DNA from 3 places in the Yokenella regensburgei genome. Region 2 is predicted to be linked to each of the others. Evidence: predicted binding sites of a transcription regulator. Region 2 holds the regulator's gene; each other region holds the start of a gene.
The links. The regulator LexA, encoded in region 2, represses DNA repair genes until DNA is damaged. The targets are predictions, from matches to a motif close to TNCTGTATGTACATACAGNA.
Positions count from the first base shown of each region.

Region 1: C7387_RS09530 (DNA translocase FtsK 4TM domain-containing protein) is a predicted target of LexA. The motif match lies at 2,560-2,579, and genes of this name have one in related genera.
Region 3: metR (HTH-type transcriptional regulator MetR) is a predicted target of LexA. The motif match lies at 5,109-5,128, and genes of this name have one in related genera.

Region 1 is NZ_RBIZ01000003.1:1,937,014-1,946,942, reverse strand. It holds gene cydD (heme ABC transporter permease/ATP-binding protein CydD) at 1-395, opposite strand, end outside; gene trxB (thioredoxin-disulfide reductase) at 510-1,478, opposite strand; gene lrp (leucine-responsive transcriptional regulator Lrp) at 2,027-2,521, shown strand; gene C7387_RS09530 (DNA translocase FtsK 4TM domain-containing protein) at 2,657-6,340, shown strand; gene lolA (outer membrane lipoprotein periplasmic chaperone LolA) at 6,459-7,070, shown strand; gene rarA (replication-associated recombination protein RarA) at 7,079-8,422, shown strand; gene serS (serine--tRNA ligase) at 8,514-9,803, shown strand.
Region 2 is NZ_RBIZ01000005.1:31,946-41,874, reverse strand. It holds gene dusA (tRNA dihydrouridine(20/20a) synthase DusA) at 1-18, opposite strand, end outside; gene C7387_RS15230 (conjugal transfer protein TraF) at 100-1,296, opposite strand; gene C7387_RS15225 (cupin domain-containing protein) at 1,524-2,012, opposite strand; gene zur (zinc uptake transcriptional repressor Zur) at 2,127-2,642, shown strand; gene dinF (MATE family efflux transporter DinF) at 2,676-3,995, opposite strand; gene lexA (transcriptional repressor LexA) at 4,070-4,678, opposite strand; gene C7387_RS15205 (diacylglycerol kinase) at 4,788-5,156, opposite strand; gene plsB (glycerol-3-phosphate 1-O-acyltransferase PlsB) at 5,286-7,706, shown strand; gene ubiA (4-hydroxybenzoate octaprenyltransferase) at 7,738-8,607, opposite strand; gene ubiC (chorismate lyase) at 8,620-9,117, opposite strand; gene malM (maltose operon protein MalM) at 9,309-9,929, opposite strand, start outside.
Region 3 is NZ_RBIZ01000009.1:17,562-27,490, reverse strand. It holds gene rhtC (threonine export protein RhtC) at 46-666, shown strand; gene rhtB (homoserine/homoserine lactone efflux protein) at 663-1,283, opposite strand; gene pldB (lysophospholipase L2) at 1,393-2,385, shown strand; gene yigL (sugar/pyridoxal phosphate phosphatase YigL) at 2,417-3,214, shown strand; gene C7387_RS22110 (carboxylate/amino acid/amine transporter) at 3,305-4,204, shown strand; gene metR (HTH-type transcriptional regulator MetR) at 4,092-5,045, opposite strand; gene metE (5-methyltetrahydropteroyltriglutamate--homocysteine S-methyltransferase) at 5,163-7,424, shown strand; gene C7387_RS22095 (dienelactone hydrolase family protein) at 7,464-8,273, opposite strand; gene udp (uridine phosphorylase) at 8,533-9,294, shown strand; gene rmuC (DNA recombination protein RmuC) at 9,431-9,929, shown strand, end outside.

The DNA of each region.
Region 1 (9,929 bases), on a different contig from region 2:
TCGTCAATTTGTTCAAGAATCAGCGTTGCCCAACTGCCCGCCGGTTTTCCCTGAATCCATGCCGGGCCAGCCTGCTGCAGGCGGTCGAGCACCTGTCGGCGAATCTCAAAGCGAATATGCTGCCCGGCGTGAAATCCGACACGCTCGCGTAGCCAGACCACCCAGGCACGAAGCACAAAAATCAGTACCAGAGTGATGAAAGGGAACAGCAGTGCCTCACGCGGAATGTTTTCCATGATCATGTGGTTGAGCGTGCGGGCTAACAGCCAGGCCTGCGCCACTATCAATATTCCACTGACAAAGCCAAGCAAACGCGAGAGCGTCAGCCAGCGACGGGAGAGAATGCTTTGCTGTTTTAACCAGCGAGTGAGCTCTTGTTGACGGGTTTTATTCATTGCGCGCTTAGCAGGTGCTGTTATCAAATTTTTAGGCACGGCAATGTTACAACGGGGCAAAAATAAAGGCGACTTTTCGTCGCCTTATTTACCTTTGTTACTGATATGTAAATATTATTTACAAGCTTCAGCCAGACCGTCGAGATAACGTTCTGCATCCAGCGCGGCCATACAGCCGGTACCGGCAGAGGTGATCGCCTGACGGTAAATGTGGTCCATGACGTCGCCCGCGGCAAAGACGCCCGGGATGCTGGTCTGGGTGGCGTTGCCGTGGATCCCGGACTGCACTTTGATGTAGCCGTTTTCCAGCTCGAGCTGACCGTCGAAAATTCCGGTGTTCGGGCTATGGCCGATTGCCACAAACAGGCCAGCGACTTCCAGTGATTCAACGGTGTCGGTATTCTTCACATCGCGCAGACGCAGGCCGCTAACGCCCATCTGGTCGCCGGTCACTTCTTCCAGCGTACGGTCGGTGTGCAGAACGATGTTGCCGTTTGCCACTTTATCCATCAGACGGTTGATCAGAATTTTTTCTGCACGGAAGCTGTCGCGGCGGTGAATCAGGTGCACTTCAGACGCAATGTTCGACAGATACAGCGCTTCTTCTACTGCGGTGTTACCACCACCGATAACCGCGACCTTCTGGTTGCGATAGAAGAAACCGTCACAGGTGGCGCAGGCAGACACGCCACGACCTTTGAACGCTTCTTCAGAAGGCAGACCCAGATAGCGGGCAGAAGCACCGGTTGCGATGATCAGTGCATCGCAAGTGTACTCGCCGCTGTCGCCGGTCAGGCGGAACGGACGGTTCTGCAGGTCGACCTTGCTGATGTGGTCAAAGATGATTTCGGTATCAAATTTGGTCGCATGCTCATGCATACGCTCCATCAGCAGCGGACCGGTAAGGTCATTCGGATCGCCTGGCCAGTTTTCCACTTCCGTGGTAGTGGTCAGCTGACCGCCTTTTTCCATGCCGGTAATCAGTACCGGTTGCAGGTTTGCGCGGGCGGCATAGACCGCCGCGGTGTATCCCGCAGGTCCAGAACCAAGAATAAGCAGTTTACTGTGTTTGGCCGTGCCCATGAGATCCTCATTCGTGTTGGCAGACATTTCACGCGATTGTAGGGAATTTATGGCGCTAAAAAAAGGCCTCAGCGATTTTGTTAACGATTTGTGCAATAGAATTCACCGATGAATTGGTGAATATTTCATCGTTTAACATAACGAAATCTACTGAAATTGGGCCGATTATAAGACGAAAACATGAGGATCAGCCCACCCTGAGAATGAATTACTGGCATGTTGTACTAAAAATCGATGTTTTGCTTTGACAATCCCCTGTGCTTTTGCGAAAACATTCTAGGAAGAAAAAATCAGTGTTTCCTGTGTGGTGAATTTTCATGCACAAGAACACCATTTTTAACCGGGCTAGCGCCATCCACGCATGGCGTGGACAGACGCCATGCGTGATAGCGATAGCTGCCGAATGGCAACGGTCTTCCCGACACGTACCCTGGGTTATGCTGTATTTCAGATGATGGGATCGGCATACACGACGGGCGCAGACTCTGAACAGTGATGTGGCAGGAGTCAACACAGGAGTAGGGAAGGAATACAGAGAGACAATAATAATGGTAGATAGCAAGAAGCGCCCAGGCAAAGATCTCGACCGCATCGATCGTAACATTCTGAATGAGCTGCAGAAGGATGGACGTATTTCCAACGTCGAGCTTTCTAAACGAGTGGGTCTTTCTCCGACGCCTTGCCTTGAGCGCGTACGTCGCCTGGAGAGACAGGGTTTTATACAGGGTTATACTGCGCTGCTGAACCCGCACTATCTTGATGCATCACTTCTGGTATTTGTTGAGATTACTCTGAATCGTGGTGCACCGGATGTGTTTGAGCAATTTAACGCCGCTGTGCAAAAACTTGAAGAAATTCAAGAGTGTCATCTGGTTTCCGGTGATTTCGACTACCTGTTGAAAACCCGTGTACCGGATATGTCGGCGTATCGTAAACTGCTGGGCGAAACCCTGCTGCGTCTGCCGGGTGTCAACGACACGCGTACATACGTAGTGATGGAAGAAGTCAAACAGAGTAATCGTCTGGTAATTAAGACCCGCTAACACGGAACAGGTGCAAAATCGACATAGTTTGATTACACTCCTGTTAATCCATACAGCAACAGTGCCGGGGATCCCCGGCGCTGTTGTCCGTTTTAGCATTTAGGCAGGATACGCCTAATACCTGGAGAGCCTTTCTTGAGCCAGGAATACACTGAAGACAAAGACGTCAGATTGACAAAGTTAAGCAGCGGGCGCCGTTTACTGGAGGCGTTGCTCCTCCTTTGTGCTCTTTTTGCCATCTGGCTGATGGCGGCACTACTCAGTTTTAATCCCTCCGATCCCAGTTGGTCTCAGACCGCCTGGCATGAGCCTATTCACAACCTCGGCGGCATTCCCGGCGCATGGCTTGCGGATACGCTGTTCTTTATCTTTGGTGTGATGGCTTACACCATTCCGGTGATCATCGTCGGCGGCTGCTGGTTTGCCTGGAAACACCGTGCAAGCGAAGATTACATCGACTACTTTGCGGTGTCGCTGCGCCTGATTGGCGTACTGGCGCTGATCCTTACCTCCTGTGGTCTGGCGGCTATCAACGCCGATGATATCTGGTATTTTGCTTCTGGCGGCGTTGTGGGCAGCCTGCTCAGCACCGCGCTGCAGCCGATGCTGCACAGCAGCGGCGGCACTATTACTCTGCTGTGCATCTGGGCTGCCGGTCTTACGCTGTTTACCGGCTGGTCGTGGGTGAGCATTGCCGAGAAAATTGGCAGCTGGATCCTCAATATCCTGACCTTCGCCAGCAACCGTACCCGTCGCGATGACACCTGGGTGGAAGACGACTACGAAGAAGATGAGTATGACGACGAGGCTTCGCACCAGGAGCATCGCGAATCTCGCCGTGCCCGAATTTTAAAAGGTGCGCTGGCGCGCCGTAAGCGCATTGCTGAGAAGTTTTCTAACCCGATGGGGCGTAAAACTGATGCCGCGCTGTTCTCCGGAAAACGCATGGACGATCCGGAAGAGGACATTCACTATAGCGCTCGTGGCGTTGCCGCAGAGGCCGACGATGTGCTGTTCTCTGGTAACAGCGCCGCGCGACCGATGGACTATGACGAATACGATCCGCTGCTGAACGGTCACTCAGTTACTGAACCGTTAACCGCCGCCGCTGCCGCGACTACGGCTGCGCAGACGTGGGCGGCTCCGGCAGCGCCTGCCGTACAAACACCGTATGTGCCGGGTGCTGAGCCTATCCCTGCGTCTGTCGAGCCTGTAGCTCCGGCCGTAGAGTGGCAGCAGGTTCCCGCGCCGCAGATGCCAGAACCCACTATTGCTCCGGCACCCGATCACTGGCCACCGCAGGCGAGCGTACCCGCTCAGCCCGAAACCTGGCAGCCTGAAACGCCCGTGCAGCAAACCTGGCAACCCGAACCTGAGCCTGAATATGCTCCGCAAGCCTGGTCGCAGCCTGAGCCTGAGGTTGCACCGCCGGTTGTTGAGCCTGAAGAAGAGATTAAAGCCCAGCGTCCGCCGCTTTACTACTTTGAAGAAGTGGAAGAGAAGCGTGCGCGTGAGCGTGAACAGCTGGCTGCGTGGTATCAACCTATTCCTGAACCTGCCGCCGCCGTGCCGCCGGCGCCGGTTATTGATCCCACACCGGCCATTACCCCGACTGCAGCAGGGATGAAAAACGTAGCCGCTGCGGCTGCTGCAACCGCCGCTGCCGCGTCTCCGGTATTCAGCCTTGCCGGTGACGCGCCGCGTCCGCAGGTGAAAGAGGGGATTGGTCCGCAGCTACCGCGTCCGAACCGTGTTCGCGTTCCAACACGCCGTGAGCTGGCTTCTTTCGGCATTAAACTGCCTTCCCAGCGAATGGCGGAAGAGAAAGCCCGTGAGAATCAGCACTACTCTGATGCTGAGATGAACGAAGATGAGGCCGATGCGCAGCAGCAGGATGAACTGGCTCGCCAGTTTGCAGCATCGCAACATCAGCGCTATCACGCTGAAGAGCCGGAAGCGGAAGTCTGGGATGAGGAAGCAGAGGCGGAAGCCGAGCTGGCGCGTCAGTTTGCGGCCACCCAGCAGGCACGCTACGGCGGTGAACAGCCGACGGGGGCGAATCCGTTCTCGCTGGATGATTTCGAATTCTCGCCGATGAAAGCGCTGGTTGACGATACGCCTGCCGAGCCGCTGTTTACGCCTGGCGTGATGCCTGAGCCGCCGCAAAACCCGGCACCGGCTCAACAGTGGCAGCAGCCGCAGACTCAGCAGCCGCCCGCTCATCAGCCTTATGCTCAACAGCCGCAGGCCCCGCAGCCGGTAGCACCTGCACCGCAGGAGAGTTTAATTCACCCGTTGCTGATGCGTAACGGCGACAGCCGACCACTGCAGCGCCCGACCACGCCGCTGCCGTCGCTGGATCTGCTGACGCCACCGCCGACGGAAATCGAGCCGGTCGATACTTTCGCTCTCGAGCAGATGGCTCGCCTGGTGGAAGCGCGCCTGGCAGACTTCCGCATTAAAGCGGACGTGGTGAACTACTCGCCAGGACCGGTCATCACCCGCTTCGAACTGAATCTGGCTCCCGGCGTTAAAGCTGCGCGTATCTCTAACCTGTCGCGCGATCTGGCCCGTTCGTTATCTACCGTCGCCGTACGTGTCGTGGAAGTGATTCCGGGTAAACCTTACGTAGGTCTGGAACTGCCGAACAAAAAACGTCAGACCGTATACCTGCGTGAAGTGCTCGACTGCGCGAAGTTCCGCGACAATCCGTCGCCGCTGAGCGTGGTGCTGGGGAAAGACATTGCCGGCGATCCGGTGGTGGCCGATCTCGCTAAAATGCCTCACCTGCTGGTGGCCGGTACGACCGGTTCCGGTAAGTCAGTGGGGGTGAACGCCATGATCCTCAGCATGCTGTATAAAGCGCAACCGGAAGACGTGCGCTTCATCATGATCGACCCGAAAATGCTGGAACTCTCGGTGTACGAAGGGATCCCGCATCTGTTGACCGAAGTTGTGACCGACATGAAAGACGCTGCCAATGCCCTGCGCTGGAGCGTCAACGAAATGGAACGTCGCTATAAGCTGATGTCGGCGCTGGGCGTGCGTAATCTGGCCGGCTACAACGAGAAAATCGCTGAGGCGGCGCGCATGGGCCGTCCGATTCCGGATCCGTACTGGAAACCGGGCGACAGCATGGATGCGAGCCATCCGGTACTGGAAAAACTGCCTTACATCGTGGTGCTGGTCGACGAATTCGCTGACCTGATGATGACGGTGGGTAAGAAGGTGGAAGAGCTTATCGCCCGCCTGGCGCAGAAAGCGCGTGCCGCGGGGATCCACCTGGTGCTGGCGACTCAGCGTCCGTCGGTAGATGTTATTACCGGCCTGATTAAAGCTAACATCCCAACCCGTATCGCGTTCACCGTATCGAGTAAAATTGACTCGCGCACGATCCTCGATCAGGGCGGCGCAGAATCGCTGCTGGGTATGGGTGATATGCTCTATTCCGGCCCGAACTCAACCTCACCGGTACGTGTCCACGGGGCGTTCGTTCGTGACCAGGAAGTGCATGCGGTCGTACAGGACTGGAAGGCTCGTGGTCGTCCGCAGTACGTCGAAGGCATCACTTCCGATAGCGAAAGCGAAGGCGGCAGCGGCGGATTCGATGCCGGTGAAGATCTCGATCCGCTGTTCGATCAGGCGGTCAACTTTGTCACGGAAAAACGCAAAGCGTCAATTTCCGGCGTGCAGCGTCAGTTCCGCATCGGCTATAACCGTGCAGCCCGCATAATCGAACAAATGGAAGCGCAGGGGATCGTCAGCGAGCAGGGCCATAACGGCAACCGCGAAGTGCTGGCACCGCCACCGTTTGAATGATTGCAAAGTTGGGTAAATAAGTAAAAATTCAGCACTTTCTTGTGTCCCACTTTCGGCAACGCGCCTAAAGTAGGGACAAAGATACCCGCGTCGGGAGTGACGCATTTAAGGAACCAAGATGAAAAAAGTTGCCATCACCTGTGCATTACTTGCAAGCTTCGTGACCAGCAGCGTGTGGGCTGATGCCGCAAGCGACCTGAAAAGCCGTCTGGACAAAGTCAGCAGCTTCCACGCGAGCTTCACGCAGAAAGTAACCGACGGCAGCGGTAACGCGGTACAGGAAGGTCAGGGTGATTTATGGGTAAAACGCCCAAATCTGTTTAACTGGCACATGACCCAGCCGGATGAAAGCATTCTGGTTTCTGACGGGAAAACCCTGTGGTTCTACAACCCGTTTGTTGAGCAGGCAACGGCAACCTGGCTGAAAGACGCCACCGGTAATACCCCGTTTATGCTGATTGCCCGTAACCAGTCCAGCGACTGGCAGCAGTACAATATCAAACAAAATGGTGATGACTTCATGCTGACGCCGAAAGGCAGCAACGGCAACCTGAAGCAGTTCACCATCAACGTGGGCCGTGATGGCACCATCCATCAGTTCAGCGCAATTGAGCAGGACGATCAACAAAGCCGCTACCAGCTGAAGTCCCAGCAGAATGGCGCGGTCGATGCGTCCAAATTTACCTTTACCCCGCCGAAGGGCGTAACGGTAGACGATCAACGTAAGTAGAGGCGTTCGTGAGCAATCTGTCGCTCGATTTTTCCGATAACGCGTTTCAACCTCTGGCCGCCCGTATGCGGCCAGAAAATTTAGCGCAGTACATTGGTCAGCAACACTTGCTGGCTCCGGGCAAACCATTACCACGAGCCATTGAAGCAGGGCACCTGCATTCGATGATCCTGTGGGGGCCTCCGGGTACGGGAAAAACGACGCTGGCAGAGGTGATTGCCCGCTACGCGAACGCCGATGTTGAACGACTCTCAGCGGTGACCTCTGGTGTCAAAGAGATCCGCGAGGCGATTGAGCGGGCGCGGCAGAACCGCAACGCCGGTCGCCAGACCATTCTCTTTGTCGACGAAGTCCACCGTTTTAACAAAAGCCAGCAGGATGCTTTCCTGCCGCACATTGAAGACGGCACCATTACCTTCATTGGCGCGACCACCGAAAACCCCTCGTTCGAACTCAACTCGGCGCTGCTGTCCCGCGCGCGGGTCTATCTGCTGAAGTCACTGACCACTGACGATATTGAGCAGGTACTGAGCCAGGCGATGGCCGATAGCGCCCGTGGCTACGGCGGGCAGGATATTGTCCTTCCCGACGATACCCGCCGCGCGATTGCCGAACTGGTGAACGGTGATGCCCGCAGGGCGCTGAACACGCTTGAGATGATGGCCGATATGGCCGAGGTCGACGACAGCGGCAAGCGCGTGTTGCAGCAGACGTTACTGACGGAAATTGCCGGTGAGCGTACCGCGCGGTTCGATAACAAAGGCGATCGCTTTTACGATCTGATTTCCGCGTTGCACAAATCGGTGCGCGGCAGCGCACCGGATGCGGCGCTGTACTGGTATGCGCGGATCATCACTGCCGGTGGTGACCCGCTGTACGTGGCTCGCCGCTGCCTGGCTATTGCTTCGGAAGACGTAGGAAACGCTGACCCGCGCGCCATGCAGGTGGCTATCTCCGCCTGGGACTGCTTTACCCGCGTGGGCCCTGCGGAAGGTGAGCGCGCCATCGCTCAGGCTATCGTCTATCTGGCCTGTGCACCGAAAAGCAATGCGGTTTATACCGCCTTTAAAGCGGCAATGGCCGACGCCCGCGAGCGTCCGGATTACGACGTGCCGGTGCATTTGCGTAATGCGCCGACCAAACTGATGAAAGAAATGGGGTATGGGCAGGAGTACCGTTATGCCCACGATGAACCCAATGCCTATGCCGCCGGGGAGGAGTACTTCCCGCAGGAAATGGCACAAACACGCTACTACCAGCCGACAAACAGAGGTCTCGAAGGGAAGATTGGCGAAAAGCTCGCCTGGCTTGCCGGACAGGATCAAAATAGCCCTATAAAACGCTACCGCTAAGCTTGTCGTTGCGGTAATGTTGTTACTGTTCCTTATGGCCGCAGGCTGCGGTCATTTTCTCCTATTTCAATTCGATAAGCACAGGATAAGCATGCTCGATCCCAATCTGCTGCGTAACGAGCCAGACGCAGTCGCTGAAAAACTGGCACGCCGGGGCTTTAAGCTGGATGTAGATAAACTGCGCGCTCTCGAAGAGCGTCGTAAAGTTCTGCAGGTACAAACTGAAAATCTGCAGGCAGAGCGTAACTCGCGATCGAAATCCATTGGCCAGGCTAAAGCGCGCGGGGAAGACATCGAGCCATTACGCCTGGAAGTGAATAAGCTCGGTGAAGAGCTGGATAAAGCGAAAGCTGAACTGGACGTTCTGCAGGCAGAAATTCGCGATATCGCGCTGGCTATCCCGAACATGCCGGACGACAGTGTTCCGGTGGGTAAAGATGAAAACGACAACGTTGAAATCAAGCGCTGGGGAACCCCGCGTGAATTCGATTTCGACGTGCGCGATCATGTCACCCTCGGTGAAATGCACAGCGGTCTGGATTTCGCTGCTGCGGTGAAATTGACCGGCTCTCGTTTCGTGGTCATGAAAGGCAAAATTGCCCGTATGCACCGTGCGCTTTCGCAGTTCATGCTGGATCTGCATACCGAGCAGCACGGCTACAGCGAAAACTATGTGCCGTATCTGGTCAACCACGACACCCTGTACGGAACCGGACAGTTGCCGAAATTTGCCGGTGACCTGTTCCATACGCGTCCGCTGGAAGAAGAGTCAGACAGCAGTAACTATGCCCTGATCCCGACGGCGGAAGTGCCGCTGACTAACCTGGTACGCGACGAGATCATCGACGAAGACGATTTGCCGATCAAAATGACCGCGCATACCCCGTGCTTCCGTTCAGAAGCCGGTTCGTACGGTCGTGATACCCGTGGTCTGATTCGTATGCACCAGTTCGATAAAGTCGAGATGGTTCAGGTTGTACGTCCGGAAGATTCCATGGATGCGCTGGAAGAGATGACCGGCCACGCTGAAAAGGTACTGGAACTGCTGGGTCTGCCGTACCGTCGCGTTGCGCTGTGCACCGGCGATATGGGCTTCGGCGCCTGCAAAACCTACGATCTGGAAGTGTGGGTTCCGGCGCAGAATACCTACCGTGAAATCTCCTCTTGCTCAAACGTAGGTGATTTCCAGGCGCGCCGCATGCAGGCTCGCTGCCGCAGCAAATCGGATAAAAAGACCCGTCTGGTTCATACCCTGAACGGTTCTGGCCTGGCAGTTGGTCGTACGCTGGTGGCGGTGATGGAAAACTATCAGCAGGCTGATGGCAGTATCGTGGTGCCGGAAGTTCTGCGCCCGTACATGAACGGTCTTGAAAAAATCTGAATTTAACCGAATCCGGTTCAAAAAAGCGCCTGAGGGCGCTTTTTTTATTCTCATCTTGATACCGAACAATAATCCCCTTGAGTAAAGCAGGGATACTCCCTTCGAGTCACTAGTAGCATAAAAAAC
Region 2 (9,929 bases):
CGGCGTTTCTTGCAGCATGGCGAATATTTAAGCATCCGGGTAAAAAGGGGCGCTACTATAGCACAAAGACAGCGCGGAGGCGTGAACCTCCGCGCGTCCTCAGAAGGTCAGGCTGAGCTGTGCCCCTGCCCCCCAGGTTTCATCCTCACCGTAAAGACCCATCAGGTCGACGTGAACCGTATTCAGCGGCGCGAAGCCAACACCGGCGGTGAACACGTTGCTGTCGTTGTTTTTCACATCCGCGCGATAACCGGCGCGCAGCGCCAGCCACTGCAGCGGCTTCACTTCAGCGCCCACGCCCACGTACTGGGAGTTATCTTCGCTTTTGAAACCCTTCGTTTCCGTCAGATCGCCATCTGCGGTCAGGGTCAGCAACTCGTTGTGCCAGGCGACGCCTGCCGTCACCAGCGGGCGGATCTGGTAGGTGTCACGCACGCCATCAACCTCTTTGGTATCAATGTCGCGGGACATCAGGTTCTGCCCGCTCAGACCCACCGTCCAGCTTTCACCAAAATCGGCCGCCATCCCGGCATCGACGTTAAAACCGGTATCACTGTTGCGGTAACGACTGTTGTTGAGATCGCCGCTGTGATAGTTGTAAATCGAGACGGTGTAGTTGTAGAGCCATGTTTGCTGCAGCTTCGGCGTAACGCCGAGCGACACTGGAACGCCGCCAATATCAAACTGGCGCGCAATGGCTACCCCGTAGTCCGATACGATAGCCGCCCGGCCAAACCCTTTCGACTGTAGCGAGTTGGGATCCACCGTCAACGCACGGGCAGGCACAGACTGGATACTCCGCAGCAGGTCGATATCACCCTGATCGATGTACGAACTCACCCGGGCATTGGCGTATGCTTTCGCCATAAACGCCACCGAAAGTGCATCACTCGGCAGGCTCACCGCAATGCCGCCTGCCGCCTTGCCATTGGCAGTTTTACCTTTCAGGGAATCGAGCTGGTCGGCGAGATCGCCCGCCGCAGAAGAGACCTGCTTGTATCCCGGAGAGCCAGGACGGAACAGATCGAAGATATTAATATTCTTGAGAGAGTTACGATAGTTATCGACATCATCGCTGATGTCGTCGATTTGATCGCGCAGATTGTCTTTATCGCTTATCTGCGCACCAAGCGCCGGAGCGACAACCGCAATACCATCAGAGGATTTCGCTTTTGCCAGTAGCGCGGGGTTGATGAAAATGGCGCTACCGTAGCTCGCGGAAGCCACCCCCGTTCCCCCCATTGCGTCACCGCGCGCTTCCGACCACGTATTTGCCGCTACCGCCTGATTTGCCATAAAAAGTGAAACTGCCAGCGATAATGCTGAATATTTGACGTTATATTTCACAATACTCTCGTTATTTGCAGTTAAGTGTTTATCCCTTTCTGTTATCTCCTGGAAAGGGGTGAACTATTGCTGTGAATAACGATGGAAAAAGCGTCTAAACCCAGAGTTCAATTGCAGTGGCCATCACTGATTTGGTTATAGTTTGTGATGGCCCTCAATATTTATAGTCAAGGATGCTATTTTGCGGAAGGTTTGCCGTTATGTGGGCCAAAAAATTGCGGCGGGTGATCCACCCATCGATCCTCCCGGGTTGCGGCGTAATCCGGGTTTAACGGGTAGTAAATCCGGTTATGTTTCTTATTTGCCTCCCCGACCACTAATAAACAGACGTCCTCTTCCGAGTCATTAATGAAGGTATGACACACCCCGGTTCCTGCCGGGAAACCTACGCTATCACCGGGCGACAGCGGCCAGAGATAACCGTTGATCCATACATGCGGATGCCCCTCCAGCACATAGATAAACTCCTCCTCATCGCTTTCTGCGTGTGGATAAGAGGTCCTGCGGCCAGGCGGCAGACGCTCGTGGTGAATACCCATACGAGTGAGCCCTAAACGACGCGCCAGCGGCGCACCAATCGAAAACAGCTCCTTGCTACCGGAATAAGTCGAGTCATCCGGACCTTCCACTTCACGCCAGTGGCGAATGCAATCTGGTCTTTTCATTATCTTTTATCCTGAACGTGAGATGCATCAGGTATAGCACACCCGCCGGGATCTCGGTGTTTTAGACTTAATGTGATAAAGTAACGAAATACATTTCGCACCCTGAGGATGCTCATGGATAAGACAACTTCGCAAAAGCTGTTAGCACACGCCGAAAAAATGTGTGCGCAACGCGGTGTGCGCCTGACTCCGCAGCGCCTTGAGGTATTACGCCTGATGAGCCTGCAGCCGGGTGCTATCAGCGCTTATGACCTGCTAGACCTGCTACGGGAAGCCGAGCCGCAGGCCAAACCCCCTACTGTCTATCGCGCCCTCGAGTTTCTGCTTGAGCAGGGGTTTGTGCATAAAGTGGAGTCCACTAACAGCTACGTGCTGTGCCACATGTTCGATAAGCCTACGCATACTTCCGCGATGTTTATCTGCGATCGCTGTGGCGTGGTGAAAGAAGAGAGCGCTGAAGGGGTTGAGGACATCATGCATACGCTGGCGGCGAGAATGGGTTTTGCCCTGCGCCACAACGTGATTGAAGCCCATGGCCTGTGCTCTGCCTGCGTGGAAGTGGAAGCCTGCCGCCATCCTGATGATTGTGGTCATGACCACTCTATTCAGGTGAAGAAAAAGCCCCGTTAACAAAAAAGGCGGTCAATGACCGCCCTTTCTGCATCACGCAAACCAGGTCCCACGCTGCCAGTGTCGACGCCAGATCCATGCAAGCGACAAACCGCGCAACGCCAGAAACACCGCCAACGACAGCCACAATCCGTGATTCCCCAGCAGCGGTACCGTCAGTAAGGTCAGGGCGAAACCTGCCGCTGCAACCGCCATGCTGTTACGCATTTCAGCGCCGCGCGTCGCTCCGATGAACATACCGTCGAGCAGATAGCACCAGACGCCGATAAGCGGTAACACCACCTGCCAGATAACATAGCGATCTGCCAGTTGCTGCAGCTCGGGGAGCGAAGTCAGAAGTGCGATGATCCCTTTTCCAGCCAGCAGATAAACCAGCGCAAAAGCCAGCGCCACGAGGCCCGACTGCCGACATGCCGCGTGCCAGACGTGGCGCAATTTGCTGCCATCCTGCGCGCCGTATGCCTGCCCGGAATGCGCCTCCACGGCATAGGCAAAACCATCCAGGGCATAGGCGGTAAAGGTGAGCATCGTCATCAGCACCGCGTTCACCGCCACAACGTCGCCGCCAAGTCGCGCACCTAAAACGGTGATCGCACCAAAACACAGCTGTAGCAACAGCGAACGCAGCATGATGTCCCGGTTAAGCGCCAGCAGCCGCCGGAGGTTACCCCGCCAGGCGTTTTTCAGCATCTCTCGGGTGATGCCGCGCAGCCGCAGCACCCGCCGCACCATCAGCAGGCCGATGAAAAAGGTCGCGTATTCAGCGATAGCCGTCGCCAGCGCCGCGCCCTGCACATCCATATGCAGTCCCATAACCAGCCAGAGGTCGAGGGTGATATTAAGAATATTGCCGACTACCAGCAGGATGACCGGCGCACGGGCATACTGCACGCCAAGCAGCCAGCCCAGCAGCACCAGGTTTGCCAGCGACGCCGGAGCGCTAAGCCAGCGAATCTCCAGGAAGCGCCGCGCCTGCTCCAGCACAGCCTCACTGCCACCAACCACCTGCAGCGCCAGATTGATAATGGGCTCCCGCAGCAGGACTATCAGCACTCCGGCGCCTAACGCCAGCAGCAGCGGCTGAACCAGTGCCCTTGCCAGGGCCTGGGGATCTCTCGCCCCAAACGCCTGGGCGGTAAATCCGGTCGTACTCATGCGCAAAAAGAGCAGCAGCATAAACAGGAAGCTGGTTGCCGTAGCACCTACCGCCACACCGCCGAGATACACGGGGCTGTCGAGATGACCAATCACAGCGGTATCCACCAGACCCAAAAGCGGTACGGTGATGTTGGAGAAAATCATCGGCAACGCCAGACGCCACAGCGCCTTATCGGCTGCGTTGAAAAGCTGCATAGAAAAATGCCTGAAGAGAGATCAAGAGAGGAGCAGACTGCGGCAAGCGTTGTACCGCAGTCGTTAAGGAAGGGTTACAGCCACTCACCGTTGCGGATTACGCCTACTGCCAACCCTTCGATAGAGAAGCTCTGCTGACGCAGATCGACCACAATCGGGGTGAACTCGGTGTTTTCCGGCAACAGTTCGACGGTGTTACCCTGCTTTTTAAGGCGTTTTACGGTTACTTCGTCGTCAATACGCGCGACGACCACCTGGCCGTTACGCACATCCTGAGTTTTATGCACCGCCAGCAGGTCGCCGTCCAGAATACCGATATCCTTCATCGACATACCGCTGACGCGCAGCAGGAAATCCGCGCTCGGTTTGAACATGGCCGGGTCAACCTGATAGTGACCTTCAATGTGCTGCTGTGCCAGCAGCGGTTCACCGGCGGCAACACGGCCTACTAACGGTAAACCCTCTTCTTCTTCCACCAGCAGGCGGATACCGCGCGACGCGCCAGACACAATTTCGATGGCGCCTTTACGCGCCAGCGCTTTCAGGTGTTCTTCTGCCGCATTCGGGGAACGGAACCCCAGCTGCTTGGCGATCTCCGCACGTGTTGGCGGCATACCGGTCTGGCCGATATGTTCCCGAATGAGATCAAACACCTCTTGCTGCCTGGTCGTTAACGCTTTCATCCCGCCCCCTGGGTGTATATACAGTTATGCTGTGAGTATATACAGTTAACGGCGATTTTGGAACCACAAAAAGCACAAAAAACAAGTGTCTTAATCAATTCTGGAAGCATTATCGAAAATGCGACCACAACAGCGTGCCCCAGGTGATTAATGCGATAAAAATAGACAGCAGCACCGCGGCGCTGCCCATATCTTTCGCACGACCGGAGAGCTCGTGGTGCTCCGGGCCAATTCTGTCGACCACCGCTTCGATCGCACTGTTGAGAATTTCCACTATCATCACCAACAGGACCGAGCCAATCAGCAGAACGCGGGTTATCGCATCGACATCCAGCCAACAGGCAATGATGACGGCCAGAATCGCGACGGTCCCCTCCTGGCGGAAGGCGGCTTCGTTACGCCAGGCGGCGCGGAATCCTTTCCAGGAGTAGCCAGCGGCTTTGATGATGCGGGTTATCCCAGTGGTATCATTGGCCATTAAATGAACCTTTTTCGATTTTATATGTTAATCACAGTGTAGACGCACGGCACACGCGCAGAAATTCTGTACGCTTTCTGGTATTCTTGCCGCGCAATTGCATTATTAACCAGAGGCTTTACATCGTTTATGTCTGGCTGGCCAAGAATTTACTACAAATTACTGAATTTACCATTAAGCATCCTGGTAAAAAGCAAGTCTATTCCGGCAGAACCTGCGCAGGAGTTAGGGCTCGATACGTCACGCCCGATTATGTACGTGCTGCCCTACAACTCTAAGGCAGACCTGCTGACTTTGCGCGCCCAATGCCTGGCGCACGACTTACCCGATCCGCTGGAACCGCTGGAGATAGACGGCACGCTGCTGCCGCGCTACGTCTTCATTCACGGTGGCCCGCGTGTCTTCACGTATTACACCCCGAAAGAAGAGTCCATCAAGCTGTTCCACGACTATCTGGATCTGCACCGCAGCAATCCCGATCTGGACGTGCAGATGGTACCGGTATCGGTGATGTTCGGTCGCTCCCCGGGGCGCGAGAAAGGGGAAGAGAACCCGCCGCTGCGCATGCTGAACGGCATTCAGAAGTTCTTCGCCGTCACCTGGCTTGGCCGCGACAGCTTTGTGCGCTTCTCGCCGTCGGTGTCGCTGCGCTGGATGGCAACCGAGCACGGTACCGACAAAACCATCGCTCAGAAACTGGCGCGAGTGGCACGCATGCACTTTGCTCGTCAGCGTCTGGCCGCGGTTGGGCCGCGTCTGCCGGCGCGTCAGGACCTGTTCAACAAGCTGCTGGCCTCAAAGGCTATCGCTCGTGCCGTTGAAGATGAAGCGCGCAGCAAGAAAATTTCCCACGAGAAGGCGCAACAGAACGCTATTGCGCTGATGGAAGAGATTGCGGCCAACTTCTCCTACGAGATGATCCGCCTGACTGACCGTATTCTCGGCTTTACCTGGAACCGTCTGTACCAGGGCATTAACGTGCACAACGCCGAGCGCGTTCGCCAGTTGGCTCACGACGGTCATGAGATTGTGTATGTGCCCTGCCACCGCAGCCACATGGACTACCTGCTGCTTTCCTACGTGCTGTATCACCAGGGTCTGGTGCCGCCGCATATTGCTGCCGGTATCAACCTGAACTTCTGGCCCGCAGGGCCGGTGTTCCGCCGCCTTGGCGCGTTCTTTATTCGTCGTACCTTCAAGGGTAACAAGCTCTATTCCACCGTATTTCGCGAGTATCTGGGTGAGCTGTTCAGCCGTGGCTACTCTGTTGAGTACTTTGTGGAGGGCGGTCGTTCCCGTACTGGTCGTCTGCTGGATCCGAAAACCGGTACCCTGTCGATGACCATTCAGGCGATGCTGCGCGGCGGTACCCGTCCTATCACCCTGGTACCGATTTACATCGGCTACGAGCACGTGATGGAAGTGGGGACTTACGCCAAAGAGCTGCGCGGGGCGACCAAAGAGAAAGAGAGCCTGCCGCAGATGCTGCGCGGTCTTAGCAAGTTACGCAATCTGGGCCAGGGCTATGTGAACTTCGGCGAACCGATGCCGCTCACGACCTACCTGAACCAGCACGTCCCGACCTGGCGCGAAGCTATCGATCCTATCGAAGCGATACGTCCGGCCTGGCTGACGCCGACGGTGAACAACATTGCAGCAGACCTGATGGTCCGCATCAACAATGCCGGTGCGGCAAACGCCATGAACCTGTGCTGTACCGCGCTGTTGGCCTCGCGCCAGCGTTCGCTCACCCGTGAGCAACTGACCCAGCAGCTGGAGTGCTATCTCGAGCTGATGCGTAATGTGCCGTATTCACCAGATTCGACCGTACCGTCAATGTCTGCCAGCGCGCTTATCGATCACGCGTTGCAGATGAACAAGTTCGAAGTCGAGAAGGATACCATCGGCGATATCATCATTCTGCCGCGCGAGCAGGCGGTGCTGATGACCTACTATCGCAACAACATCACCCACATGCTGATGATGCCGTCGCTGCTGGCCGCAATTATCACTCAGCACCGTCACATCTCGCGTAGCGAGGTTCAGCGCCACATCGACACGCTCTACCCGCTGCTGAAGGCTGAGCTGTTCCTGCGCTGGGAAAAAGACGAGCTGGCGGGTGTTATCGATGCACTGATCGCAGAAATGCAGCGTCAGGAGCTGGTCACACTGGAAGAGGGTGAGCTGCGCATTAACGCTTCACACTCCCGTACATTGCAACTGCTGGCAGCGGGCGCACGTGAAACGCTGCAGCGTTACGCCATCACCTTCTGGCTGCTGAGCGCGAACCCGTCCATCAACCGCAGTACGCTTGAGAAAGAGAGCCGTACCGTGGCGCAGCGTCTGTCGGTGCTGCACGGGATCAACGCACCAGAGTTCTTTGATAAAGCCGTGTTCAGTACTCTGGTACTGACGCTACGCGATGAAGGGTTCATCAGTGATACCGGTGATGCGGACACGAATGAAACGATGAAGGTCTATCAGATGCTGGCGGAGTTAATTACCTCCGACGTGCGCTTGACGATTGAGAGTGCAAGCCAGGACGCTTAAATGAAAAAGGCCCTCTGTGAGGGCCTTTTTATTAACCAAGGAAGCTTATTGCCAGACCGATAAACAGCACCAGTCCAACGTAGTTATTGTTCATAAACGCTTTAAAACAGGCGTCACGTTCGCGGTCTTTAATCAGCTTCTGCTGATAAACGAACAGCGCCCCGGCAATCGCCACCGCCCAGTAAAACTCCCAGTTCAGCTGATTCAGCCAGCCAATTGTCACCATCAACGCCAGCACGCCGGCCTGCAAAATGCCGATAATCAGTTTGTCGTTTTTCCCAAACAGGATGGCGGTCGATTTAATGCCGATTTTCAGGTCGTCGTCGCGGTCAACCATTGCATACTGGGTGTCGTACGCCACCGCCCACAGAATGTTAGCGAGGAACATTAACCAGCAACTTAATGGTAAGTGCTCACTAACTGCGGCAAAGGCCATGGGAATTGACCAGCCAAATGCCGCCCCCAGCACCACCTGTGGCAAATGGGTATAGCGCTTCATGAACGGGTATACCCAGGCGAGCGCCAGACCTGCCACCGACAGCAAAATCGTCATGGTATTCAGCGTCAACACCAGGACGAATGAACACAGCACCAGCGCCACAAATAGCACCCGCGCCTCTTTCTCGGTGACATCTCCGCTTGGCAATGGCCGATGGGCAGTGCGTTTCACATGGCCGTCGAACTTTCGATCGGCGTAGTCATTCACCACGCAGCCCGCCGCGCGCATCAGCCAGACGCCCGCCACAAACACCGCCAGGATCCACAGCGGAGGAACTCCAGGTTCGGCGAGCCACAGCGCCCATAGTGTCGGCCACAGCAGCAGCAGCGTGCCTATCGGTTTGTCGGTACGCATCAGGCGGTTATACGCCAACAACTTATGCTGCGTCAGACTCCACTCCATTTCTTCTACCTCTTAATACAACGGCGATGCAGGCAAAAACAGCTCTGTCAGCAGCAGCGGTTTTCCACTCAGGCGAAGGCGGGAACGACGCCCCCACAGGTCTGCATGGCGTCCAATTTCAATAAAGTCACGGGTGAGCTGCGAGGACGTAAACAGATAGCGCCCCAGCGGCGTCTTCCCGAGTTGTTGCAATGCCAGCTCCGGGCCACTCAGCGTCGACTCCGGCACGACGGTACGGCCGGCAAGCCACGGCTCACCGTCAGCGCACAGCAGTATCTCGCGCAGCCAGTAACGCGGTTCTTCGGGTAACAGACTTCGTTCTTCGGCTATCTCATCGCCCGTGACGAAGCCTTCACGGATCATGGTGACCGTTATCTGCTTGCCCTGCTGCTCAAAACGTTTAGTCATGGAATCTTCCAGCAACAGCCAGTCGAGCTGCTCCGGTTCCAGAGGGGGAATTGCGTCAAAATAGCGCAGCGCACGCAGCTGCGTGAGCGCAGGATGTGTCATGCCTGACTTCTCCAATACCTGATTTATCGGCATTGTATCGCAGAAAACCAATTTCGTGGGGGCTCAAACGTCAATATACGATCATCGGCGCAACAGCTATGCAACAGCAGAGGCAGGTCACAAAAAAAGGAACGCCCAGAAAGGGCGCTCCGAAAGGCTTAGCCTAAAACATCAGCACTGCGGGGAGACGGTCACCCCTTGCCTTTTACACTGCTGATAAAGGTGGAACGCGCTGAGGTGGATCCAAGGCGCTCTGCCTCGTCCAGAAGCTTCAGCGCTTTATCAACATCACCCTTCGCAACCGCTTGTTTGATTGCGTTATTGAAATAGCTTTCGGTATCGGTCAGCACGGGCTCGCTTTTCTTCGCCGGTGCCGGAGCTGGCGCGGCGGCAACCGGCGCGGCATAAACCGGTGCTGCCGTATTGCCTACCGTCACCGGGCCAGTCGTTGAGGAGCCAAACAACGGGCCAACCAGCACGCTGGAGCCTGACGAGGTTTTCACCTTCAGTTTCACGGTGCCATCGGTGAAGTGGCGGGCAATCGGGTCAGGAATATCCGGAATCGCATTACCGGTGCCTTTGGCATAGGCTTTCGCCGGATCCAGCAGCGTGGTGGTCTTCTGCAGGTCCTGCGGCGTGGTGAACACCAGAACATAAATTTTCTGCTGACCCAGCGCAGGCGTCAGGCGCATTTCACCTTCCAGACGGTCCGCGCTCATCACGCCTGGTTCCTGGTAAGTGAAATAACTGCTCGGGAAGAACGCCGAAGGCGTCATGTTCTGATCAAGAATCAGCACGTTCGGTGCAAACAC
Region 3 (9,929 bases), on a different contig from region 2:
GTGCCAGTATGGTGACTCACTGAACTATTTCCCCGCGAGTTATTTATGTTGATGCTATTTCTGACCGTGGCGTTAGTGCACATCATTGCGCTGATGAGCCCGGGGCCGGATTTCTTTTTCGTTTCGCAAACCGCTGTGAGCCGTTCCCGCAAAGAAGCCATGATGGGCGTGCTGGGGATCACCGCCGGCGTGATGGTCTGGGCAGGCGTCGCGCTGCTGGGCCTGCACCTAATCCTCGAAAAAATGGCATGGCTGCATAACATCATTATGGTGGGCGGCGGCCTGTACCTGTGCTGGATGGGCTACCAGATGCTGCGCGGGGCGCTGAAAAAACAGAAACCCACTACCGATGCGCCGCAGGTTGAGCTGGCCCAGAGTGGCCGGAGCTTTATCAAAGGGCTGCTGACCAATCTGGCAAATCCGAAGGCGATTATCTATTTCGGTTCGGTGTTCTCACTGTTTGTTGGTGACGATATTGGCGGAGCCGAGCGCTGGGGTATTTTCCTGATGATTGTGGTGGAAACATTCGCCTGGTTCACTGTGGTGGCAAGCCTCTTCGCTTTACCAGCGATGCGCCGTGGCTATCAGCGGATGGCGAAGTGGATTGATGGCGTCGCCGGCACGTTATTCACCGCCTTTGGTATCCACCTGATCCTCTCCCGTTAAGCATGTCGCGCTGTGGCCAACAGCGCGCCAACCAGCATAAACAGCGATCCAAACGCTTTATTCAGGGCCCTCATTTGACGGGGGCCCTTGATCCAGGTCGCAATCCGTGTGGCGAGCGTCGCGTAGCCAATCATCACGATAATATCTACCGCAACGGTCGTCACGCCGAGCACCACATACTGCATAACCTGAGGCTGATTCGGGATAACAAACTGCGGGAAAAGTGCGGCAAGAAACACAATGCTCTTCGGGTTAGTCAGATTGACGAAAACCGCGCGGCGGTAGAGCGTGCGGCGAGACTGCGTTTTTGCCAGCTGATTTAAATCGATAGCACCCGCCGCCCGCCACTGCTGAATACCGAGCCAGATAAGATAGGCGGCTCCGGCCCATTTCAACACTTCGAAGGCGAACACCGAGCGTGAGAACAGGGTTCCCAGACCCACACCGACCAGCAGGATGTGCACGCTAAGGCCGGTCTGCAACCCGGCAATCGACGCCGCTGCACCGCGATAGCCGTAGTTAAGGGCGGTCGTCATGGTATTAATGGCTCCCGACCCTGGTGACAGACTAAAAATGACGGATGTCAGCAGATAGGCGAACCACCATTCGAAGGTCATGAGAAACTCCCGGATTGACTATTTTTATGCCACAATACGCTTTGTTCCAGCGATGTACTATCGACTGAAACAAAAATGATAAACGTCGATAAGCGAGAGTGGATACCCGATGTTTCGTCAGCAAAATGACTGGGAAACAAGAGAAAACGCGTTTGCTGCATTCACCATGGGGCCGCTGAACGATTTCTGGCAGCAACGAGAAGAAGCGGAATTCACCGGAGTGGATAACGTTGCGGTGCGTTTTGTCCGTTTTTGCGCGCCGGGAAATGACCGGGTGGTTGTAGTCTGCCCTGGACGAATCGAAAGCTACGTGAAATATGCCGAAGTCGCGTGGGATCTCTTCCATAGCGGCTTTGATGTGCTGATTATCGACCACCGCGGGCAGGGGCGTTCCGGGCGAATGCTGTCGGATACTCACCGCGGGCATGTCGTCAACTTTAGCGACTACGTGGACGATCTGGCAGCGTTCTGGCACCAGGAAGTAGCCCCAGGCCACTGGCGTAAACGCTTCATTCTGGCGCATTCGATGGGCGGCGCGATTGCCACGCTGTTTTTACAGCGCCACGCGCCCCAGTGCGATGCCATCGCGCTGAGCGCCCCGATGTTCGGCATTATCATTCGCCTCCCGGACTGGATGGTGCGCCATTTGCTCGACTGGGCGGAAGGGCATCAACGGATCCGCGAGGGTTATGCTATTGGTACCGGGCGCTGGCGGGCACTGCCGTATGGCATGAACGTGCTGACGCACAGTAAAGAACGCTATCGACGAAATCTGCGTTTTTATTCCGACAACCCGCAGCTGCGCGTTGGCGGCCCAACCTGGCACTGGGTGCGGGAAGGGATGCTGGCCGGTGAGCAAGTGCTCGCTGGGGCAGCAAAAGACACCACTCCGGTTTTGCTGTTGCAGGCAGAGGACGAGCGGGTGGTGGATAATCGTATGCATGAGCGTTTTTGTGAAATTCGCGCCGAAGCGGGTTATCCCTGTGAAGGGGGTAAACCGTTTGTCATCGAAGGCGCGTACCATGAGATCCTTTTCGAAAAGGACAATATGCGCTCGGTCGCGCTCAATGCCATCGTCGATTTTTTCTCTCGACATGATTAATGATGTTTTACTCCAGAGGTTAAATTTTCCTATGTACCAGGTTGTTGCGTCTGATTTAGATGGCACGCTGCTCAATCCCGATCACATGTTGTCTCCCTACACCAAAGAAACCCTGAAGCTCCTGACTCAGAAGGGGATCCACTTTGTCTTCGCCACCGGTCGTCACTACATCGACGTCGGCCAGATCCGCGATAATCTGGGTATCAAAGCCTATATGATCACCTCCAACGGTGCGCGAGTACACGATACCGACGGTAACCTGGTGTTCTCTCATAACCTGGATCGTGATATCGCCGCTGACCTGTTTGGCGTAGTGCACAACAACCCGGATATCGTGACCAACGTCTATCGCGATGACGAATGGTTCATGAACCGCCATCGTCCGGAAGAGATGCGTTTCTTCAAAGAAGCGGTGTTCAATTACTCACTCTACGAGCCGGGTCTGCTGGAGCCGGAAGGCATCAGTAAAGTCTTCTTCACCTGTCAGGATCACGAAACGCTGCTGCCGCTGGAGCAGGCGATCAACGCCCGCTGGGGCGATCGCGTGAACGTTAGTTTCTCTACCGTAACCTGTCTTGAAGTGATGGCGGGCGGGGTATCAAAAGGCCACGCGCTGGAAGCCGTGGCGAAAGCGATGGGCTATGGTCTGAAAAACTGCATCGCCTTCGGCGATGGTATGAACGATGCTGAGCTGCTGTCGATGGCGGGCAAAGGCTGCATTATGCAGAATGCTCACCAGCGTCTGAAAGACCTGCACCCGGAGCTGGAAGTGATTGGCTCCAACGCTGATGATGCGGTAGCGCATTATCTGCGCAAGATGTATCTCTGATAAATAACCTGACGACTGGGTTATTATTAACCAGTCGTCAACCTTCATGTCCGCTACACTATCTCTCCATCTTCCTGAGAGACTTTCATTGTGGCGTTACTCATCATCACCACGATCCTGTGGGCCTTCTCCTTTAGCCTGATTGGCGAATACCTCGCCGGACATGTCGACAGCTATTTTTCCGTGCTGATGCGCGTTGGTCTGGCGGCGCTGGTATTCCTGCCGTTCCTGCGTCCTCGTGGGCAAACGCTGAAAACCATTGCCCTGTATATGCTGGTGGGCGCATTACAGCTGGGCATCATGTACCTGTTCAGCTTCCGGGCTTATCTCTACCTGACGGTGTCAGAATTCCTGCTGTTCACTGTGCTGACACCGCTGTACATCACGCTTATCTACGATCTGTTGAGTAAGCGCAAACTGCGCTGGGGCTATGCGCTGAGCGCGCTGCTGGCGGTGGTTGGTGCGGCGATTATCCGTTATGACAAAGTGAGCGATCACTTCTGGACCGGGCTGATGCTGGTGCAGTTGGCGAACATCAGCTTTGCGATAGGCATGGTGGGTTACAAGCGTCTGATGGAAGTTCACCCGATGCCGCAGCATAACGCCTTTGCCTGGTTCTACCTTGGCGCGTTTCTGGTGGCGGTGGTGGCCTGGTTTGCGCTGGGGGATCCGCAGAAATTACCCACGACCACGTTGCAATGGGGCATTCTGGTGTGGCTGGGTGTGGTGGCATCCGGGCTCGGCTACTTCATGTGGAACTACGGTGCAACCCAGGTGGATGCCGGTACGCTCGGTATCATGAATAACGTGCACGTACCGGCAGGGCTGTTGGTCAACCTCGCTATCTGGCAGGTTCAGCCCCACTGGCCGAGCTTCATTATTGGTGGAACGGTGATACTGGCTTCGCTGTGGGTCCATCGCCGCTGGGTCGCTCCGCGTTCTTCACAAACGGCAGATGATCGCAAGCGTGGTTCCGCGCTGAACGAATAAAGGCTTCTGTTACCGGCTGACGCTGTTCGCCGTCGCGCACGGCGGCGTACAGCCGGCTCCACAATCCCTCGCCCAGGGTTTTGGTTACCACCAGACCCTGGCGCTCAAAGCTCTCCACCACCCAGTGCGGCAGTGCCGCAATCCCCATGCGGGCGGCCACCATCTGCACCAATAGCAGAGTGTTATCCACGCTTTTCAGCGACGGGCTCACTCCTGCAGGCTGCAGGAAATGACGCCAGATATCGAGCCTTCCACGCTGAACCGGATAGATAAGCAGGGTTTCGCTGGCGAGATCTTCAGGCGTAATGCGCGTCTTTGCGGCCAGCGGATGCTCTGGCGCGAGGATCAGCCGTACTTCGTAATCAAACATCGGCGAGTAGTGCAGCCCGCTACGCGGCAGAATATCTGAGGTCAGTACGATATCGAGCTCGCCCTGCTGGAGCGCAGGCTGCGGATCGAAGGTGACGCCGGATTTAAAATCCATCTCGACCTGCGGCCAGTGGTGGCGGAAGTTTTCCAGCGCCGGGGTCAGCCACTGAATACAGCTATGACACTCGATGGCAATTCGCAGGGTGGTCTGCTGTGGCTCGTTGCAGGACTGAAGCGCCCGGCTGATTTGCGGCAGTACCTGACTCGCCAACTGCAGCAGAATTTCACCCTGCGGTGTAAAGCGCAGCGGCTGACTCTTACGCACAAACAGCCGAAAGCCAAGGCGTTGTTCCAGATCGCTGAACTGATGGGAAAGGGCGGACTGAGTCTGGTGTAGCGTCGCCGCAGCGGCAGCGAGTGAGCCCGTGTTCCGTAACGCCTGCAGCGTTTTCAGGTGTTTTATCTCGATCATGAAAGTCCTTCACTTCGGCATGAACAAATTGCGCTTGAGGAATATACAGTAACTGCCAATTATAGATGTGTAAACATCCAGACGTCTAAATACTGAAATTTCTCTGAGAGGCATACCATGACAATTATTAATCACACCCTCGGTTTTCCTCGCGTTGGCCTGCGTCGCGAGCTGAAGAAAGCACAAGAGAGCTACTGGGCGGGGAATTCAACTCGTGAAGAACTGCTGGCGACCGGTCGCGAACTGCGCGCCCGTCATTGGCAACAGCAACAGCAGGCCGGTGTTGATCTGCTGCCGGTCGGCGATTTCGCCTGGTACGACCATGTTCTGACCACCAGCCTGCTGCTGGGTAATGTGCCGGCTCGTCATCAGAACAACGACGGCTCAGTCGATATCGATACGCTGTTCCGTATCGGGCGTGGTCGTGCACCTACTGGTGAACCAGCGGCCGCAGCGGAAATGACCAAGTGGTTCAACACCAACTACCACTACATGGTGCCGGAGTTCACCAAAGGTCAGCAGTTCAAACTGACCTGGACCCAACTGCTGGATGAAGTGGACGAAGCGCTGGCGCTCGGGCACAAGGTAAAACCGGTGCTGCTGGGGCCTGTCACTTATCTGTGGCTGGGTAAAGTGAAGGGCGAGCAGTTTGACCGTCTGAGCCTGCTGAACGACATTCTGCCGGTGTACAAGCAGGTTCTGGCGGAGCTGGCAAAGCGTGGTATCGAGTGGGTGCAGATTGATGAACCCGCACTGGTGCTGGAATTGCCGCAGGCGTGGCTTGCGGCGTTCAAACCGGCTTATGACGCGTTGAACGGCCCGGTTAAGCTGCTGCTGACCACCTATTTTGAAGGCGTTACGCCAAATCTGGAGACCATCACCGCGCTGCCGGTACAGGGACTGCATGTTGACCTGGTGCACGGTAAAGATGATGTGGCCGAGCTGCATCGCCGTCTGCCTGCCGACTGGCTACTCTCCGCGGGTCTGGTGAACGGTCGTAACGTCTGGCGCGCCGATCTGAGTGAAAAATACGCACAAATTAAGGATATCGTAGGCCTGCGCGCTCTGTGGGTGGCTTCTTCCTGCTCGCTGCTGCACAGCCCAATCGATCTCAGCGTTGAGACACGTCTGGATGCAGAGGTGAAGAGCTGGTTTGCCTTCGCTCTGCAAAAATGTGAAGAGCTGGCGCTGCTGCGCGATGCGCTGAACAGCGGCGATACCGCCAAAATTGTGGCGTGGAGCGCCCCGATTCAGGCTCGCCGTCACTCCACTCGTGTGCACAACGCGGCGGTAGAAAAACGTCTGGCAGCGATTACCGCTCAGGACAGCCAGCGTGAGAATGCCTACCCGGTGCGTGCTGAAGCACAGCGTGCGCGCTTTAACCTGCCAGCGTGGCCGACCACGACGATTGGTTCTTTCCCGCAGACCACTGAGATCCGCGGCCTGCGTCTGGATTTCAAAAAGGGAAATCTGGATGCCAACAACTACCGCACCGGTATCGCTGAGCACATCAAGCAGGCCATTGTGGAGCAAGAGCGCCTGGGGCTGGACGTGCTGGTACACGGTGAAGCCGAACGTAATGACATGGTGGAGTATTTCGGTGAGCACCTCGACGGCTTTATCTTTACCCAGAACGGTTGGGTGCAGAGCTACGGCTCCCGCTGCGTGAAACCGCCGGTGGTTATTGGTGATGTCAGCCGCCCGGCACCTATCACCGTAGAGTGGGCGAAGTACGCTCAGTCGCTGACCGACAAACCGGTAAAAGGCATGCTGACTGGCCCGGTGACCATTCTCTGCTGGTCCTTCCCGCGTGAAGACGTCAGCCGTGAAACCATCGCTAAACAGATTGCCCTTGCCCTGCGTGATGAAGTGGCCGATCTGGAAGCGGCAGGTATCGGTATCATCCAGATTGATGAGCCGGCGCTGCGCGAAGGCCTGCCGCTGAAGCGCAGCGACTGGGATGCGTATCTGCAGTGGGGCGTTGAAGCCTTCCGCATCAACGCTGCCGTCGCGCAGGATGAAACCCAGATCCACACCCACATGTGTTATTGCGAGTTTAACGACATCATGGATTCCATCGCCGCGCTGGATGCCGACGTGATAACGATTGAAACCTCGCGCTCTGACATGGAGCTGCTGGAGTCATTTGAAGAGTTCGAATACCCGAATGAGATTGGACCGGGCGTGTATGACATCCACTCTCCGAACGTTCCGAGCGTGGAATGGATTGAAGCCCTGCTGGCAAAAGCGGCCCAGCGTATTCCGGCGGAGCGTCTGTGGGTAAACCCGGACTGCGGCCTGAAGACCCGCGGCTGGCCGGAAACCCGTGCTGCACTGGCTAACATGGTTAAAGCGGCGCAGAACCTGCGTCAGGCGTAATGAATCGGCCCGGAGGCATTATGCTTACCGGGCCTGTTGTTATTTTTTACTTCCATACTGCGAAAACCACGCCAGCATCCGCTGCCAGCCATCGTGCGCCGATTCAGCATGATAGCTCGGGCGATAATCCGCATTAAACGCGTGTCCGGCTTCCGGATAAATCACGATTTCCGCTTTCGCATTCGCGGCTCTCAGCGCATGGCGCATAGTTTCGACGGTATCCAGCGGAATACCGGTATCCTGCCCCCCGTATAACCCCAGCACGGGGGCATTCAGGTTCACCGCAATATCAACCGGATGTTTTGGCGAGTTAAGGGTTTTATCCCCGACCAGTTTTCCGTACCAGGCAACGGCCGCTTTGAGCTGCGGGTTATGGGCAGCATACAGCCAGGCAATACGGCCGCCCCAGCAGAAACCCGTGACCATCAGGCGATGGGCATCACCACCGTTGCGGGCAGCCCAGCTGGCAACGTGGTCGAGGTCAGCCAGCACCTGTGCATCGGGCACTTTGCTTACCAGGCCGCTGAAAAGCGTCGGGATATCTGCGTAGTCGTTCGGATCGCCCTGGCGGAAATAGAGCTCCGGGGCAACCGCCAGATAGCCTTCCAGCGCCAGGCGGCGGCACAGATCGCGAATATGTTCGTGCACGCCAAAAATTTCCTGTATCACCATAACGACGGGGAGCGGACCTTCGGCGTGTTTTGGACGAGCGTACCAGGCCGGCATGCTTTCGCCCTGGGAAGGAATCGATGTATCGCCTGCGGTGATAGCGTCGTCAGATGTATGTACGATAGTTGAAGCGTGCGGCGCAGCAGCAGGTGCAAATCCAGGTTGTTTTTGTGTTGTCATGGCATTCTCCATACCCTGTAATAATTAGCGCATCGATAACTATAGACTGCACGTTAACAAACCATCATGTCGTAAACAGGCTATCTTTTGTGCAGTGGCCGGCGACATTGCTTGTTAATGTGATGCAAATCACCAATTAATGAGAATTCAATGTAATATTTTTCATTCATGGTGACTGCCATCACGAAAATACCCGCAGGGCTTCTGTAAAGTGTCTTTTTACTTCTGCTGACCATCTGAACCACAGAGGAGTTTTTTTATGTCCAAGTCTGATGTTTTCCACTTAGGCCTCACCAAAAATGATTTACAAGGGGCTACGCTTGCCATCGTCCCTGGCGATCCGGAGCGTGTTGAAAAGATCGCCGCGCTGATGGAAAAGCCGGTTAAGCTGGCATCGCATCGTGAATTCACTTCCTGGCGCGCTGAACTCGATGGCAAAGCAGTGATTGTTTGCTCTACCGGGATCGGCGGTCCATCTACTTCTATCGCAGTCGAAGAACTGGCACAGCTGGGTATTCGCACCTTCCTGCGCGTGGGCACCACCGGCGCTATTCAGCCGCACATCAACGTTGGCGACGTACTGGTGACTACCGCATCTGTGCGCCTCGACGGTGCCAGCCTGCACTTTGCGCCGCTGGAATTCCCGGCGGTTGCCGACTTCGCATGTACTACCGCACTGGTAGACGCCGCGAAATCTGTCGGGGCGACTACCCATATTGGCGTTACCGCCTCTTCTGATACCTTCTACCCGGGTCAGGAGCGTTACGACACCTTCTCTGGTCGCGTTGTGCGTCAGTACAAAGGCTCGATGGCAGAATGGCAGTCTATGGGCGTCATGAACTACGAAATGGAGTCAGCGACGTTGCTGACCATGTGTTCCAGCCAGGGCCTGCGTGCCGGGATGGTGGCGGGTGTTATCGTCAACCGTACCCAGCAGGAAATCCCGAACGCTGAAACCATGAAAAAGACCGAAAGCCACGCGGTGAAAATCGTGGTCGAGGCGGCTCGTCGCCTGCTGTAACTTTCCCTTCTTTGAAAAGGCCGACCTGTTCGGCCTTTTTTTTTGCGTAACACCTCGCAGGAAATCCCTTTTAAACTGGACGTTTATACAGCACAATTCTATTTTGTGCGGTAAGCGGTTGAAGCAGGAGGGAACAGTGGATATCTCAATCATACTGAGCGCGGTCGTCGCGCTGGTGGCAGGCGTACTGATTGGCTGGCTGGCGGAGCGATCTCGCGCGGCCCAGCTACAGGCCGATCTTCTGGCCGAACAGCGTGAGATGTACGGTGAACTGAGTGCAACCAAACAGCAGCTGCTGCAAAGCGAACACTGGCGTGAAGAGTGTGAACTGCTGAACAACGAGCTACGCAGCCTGCGGGAAATCAATACCTCACTTGAGGCTGATCTGCGTGAAGTCACTACTCGCCTGGAATCCACCCAACTGCATGCCGAAGATAAAATTCGCCAGATGGTTAACAGCGAGCAGCGCCTGAGCGAACAGTTCGAGAACCTCGCCAATCGTATTTTTGAACATAGCAATCGTCGGGTAGACGAGCAGAACCGCCAGAGTCTGGGAAGCCTGCTGACCCCGCTGCGTGAACAGCTCGATGGTTTTCGTCGTCAGGTGCAGGACAGCTTTGGCGTGGAGGCTCGCG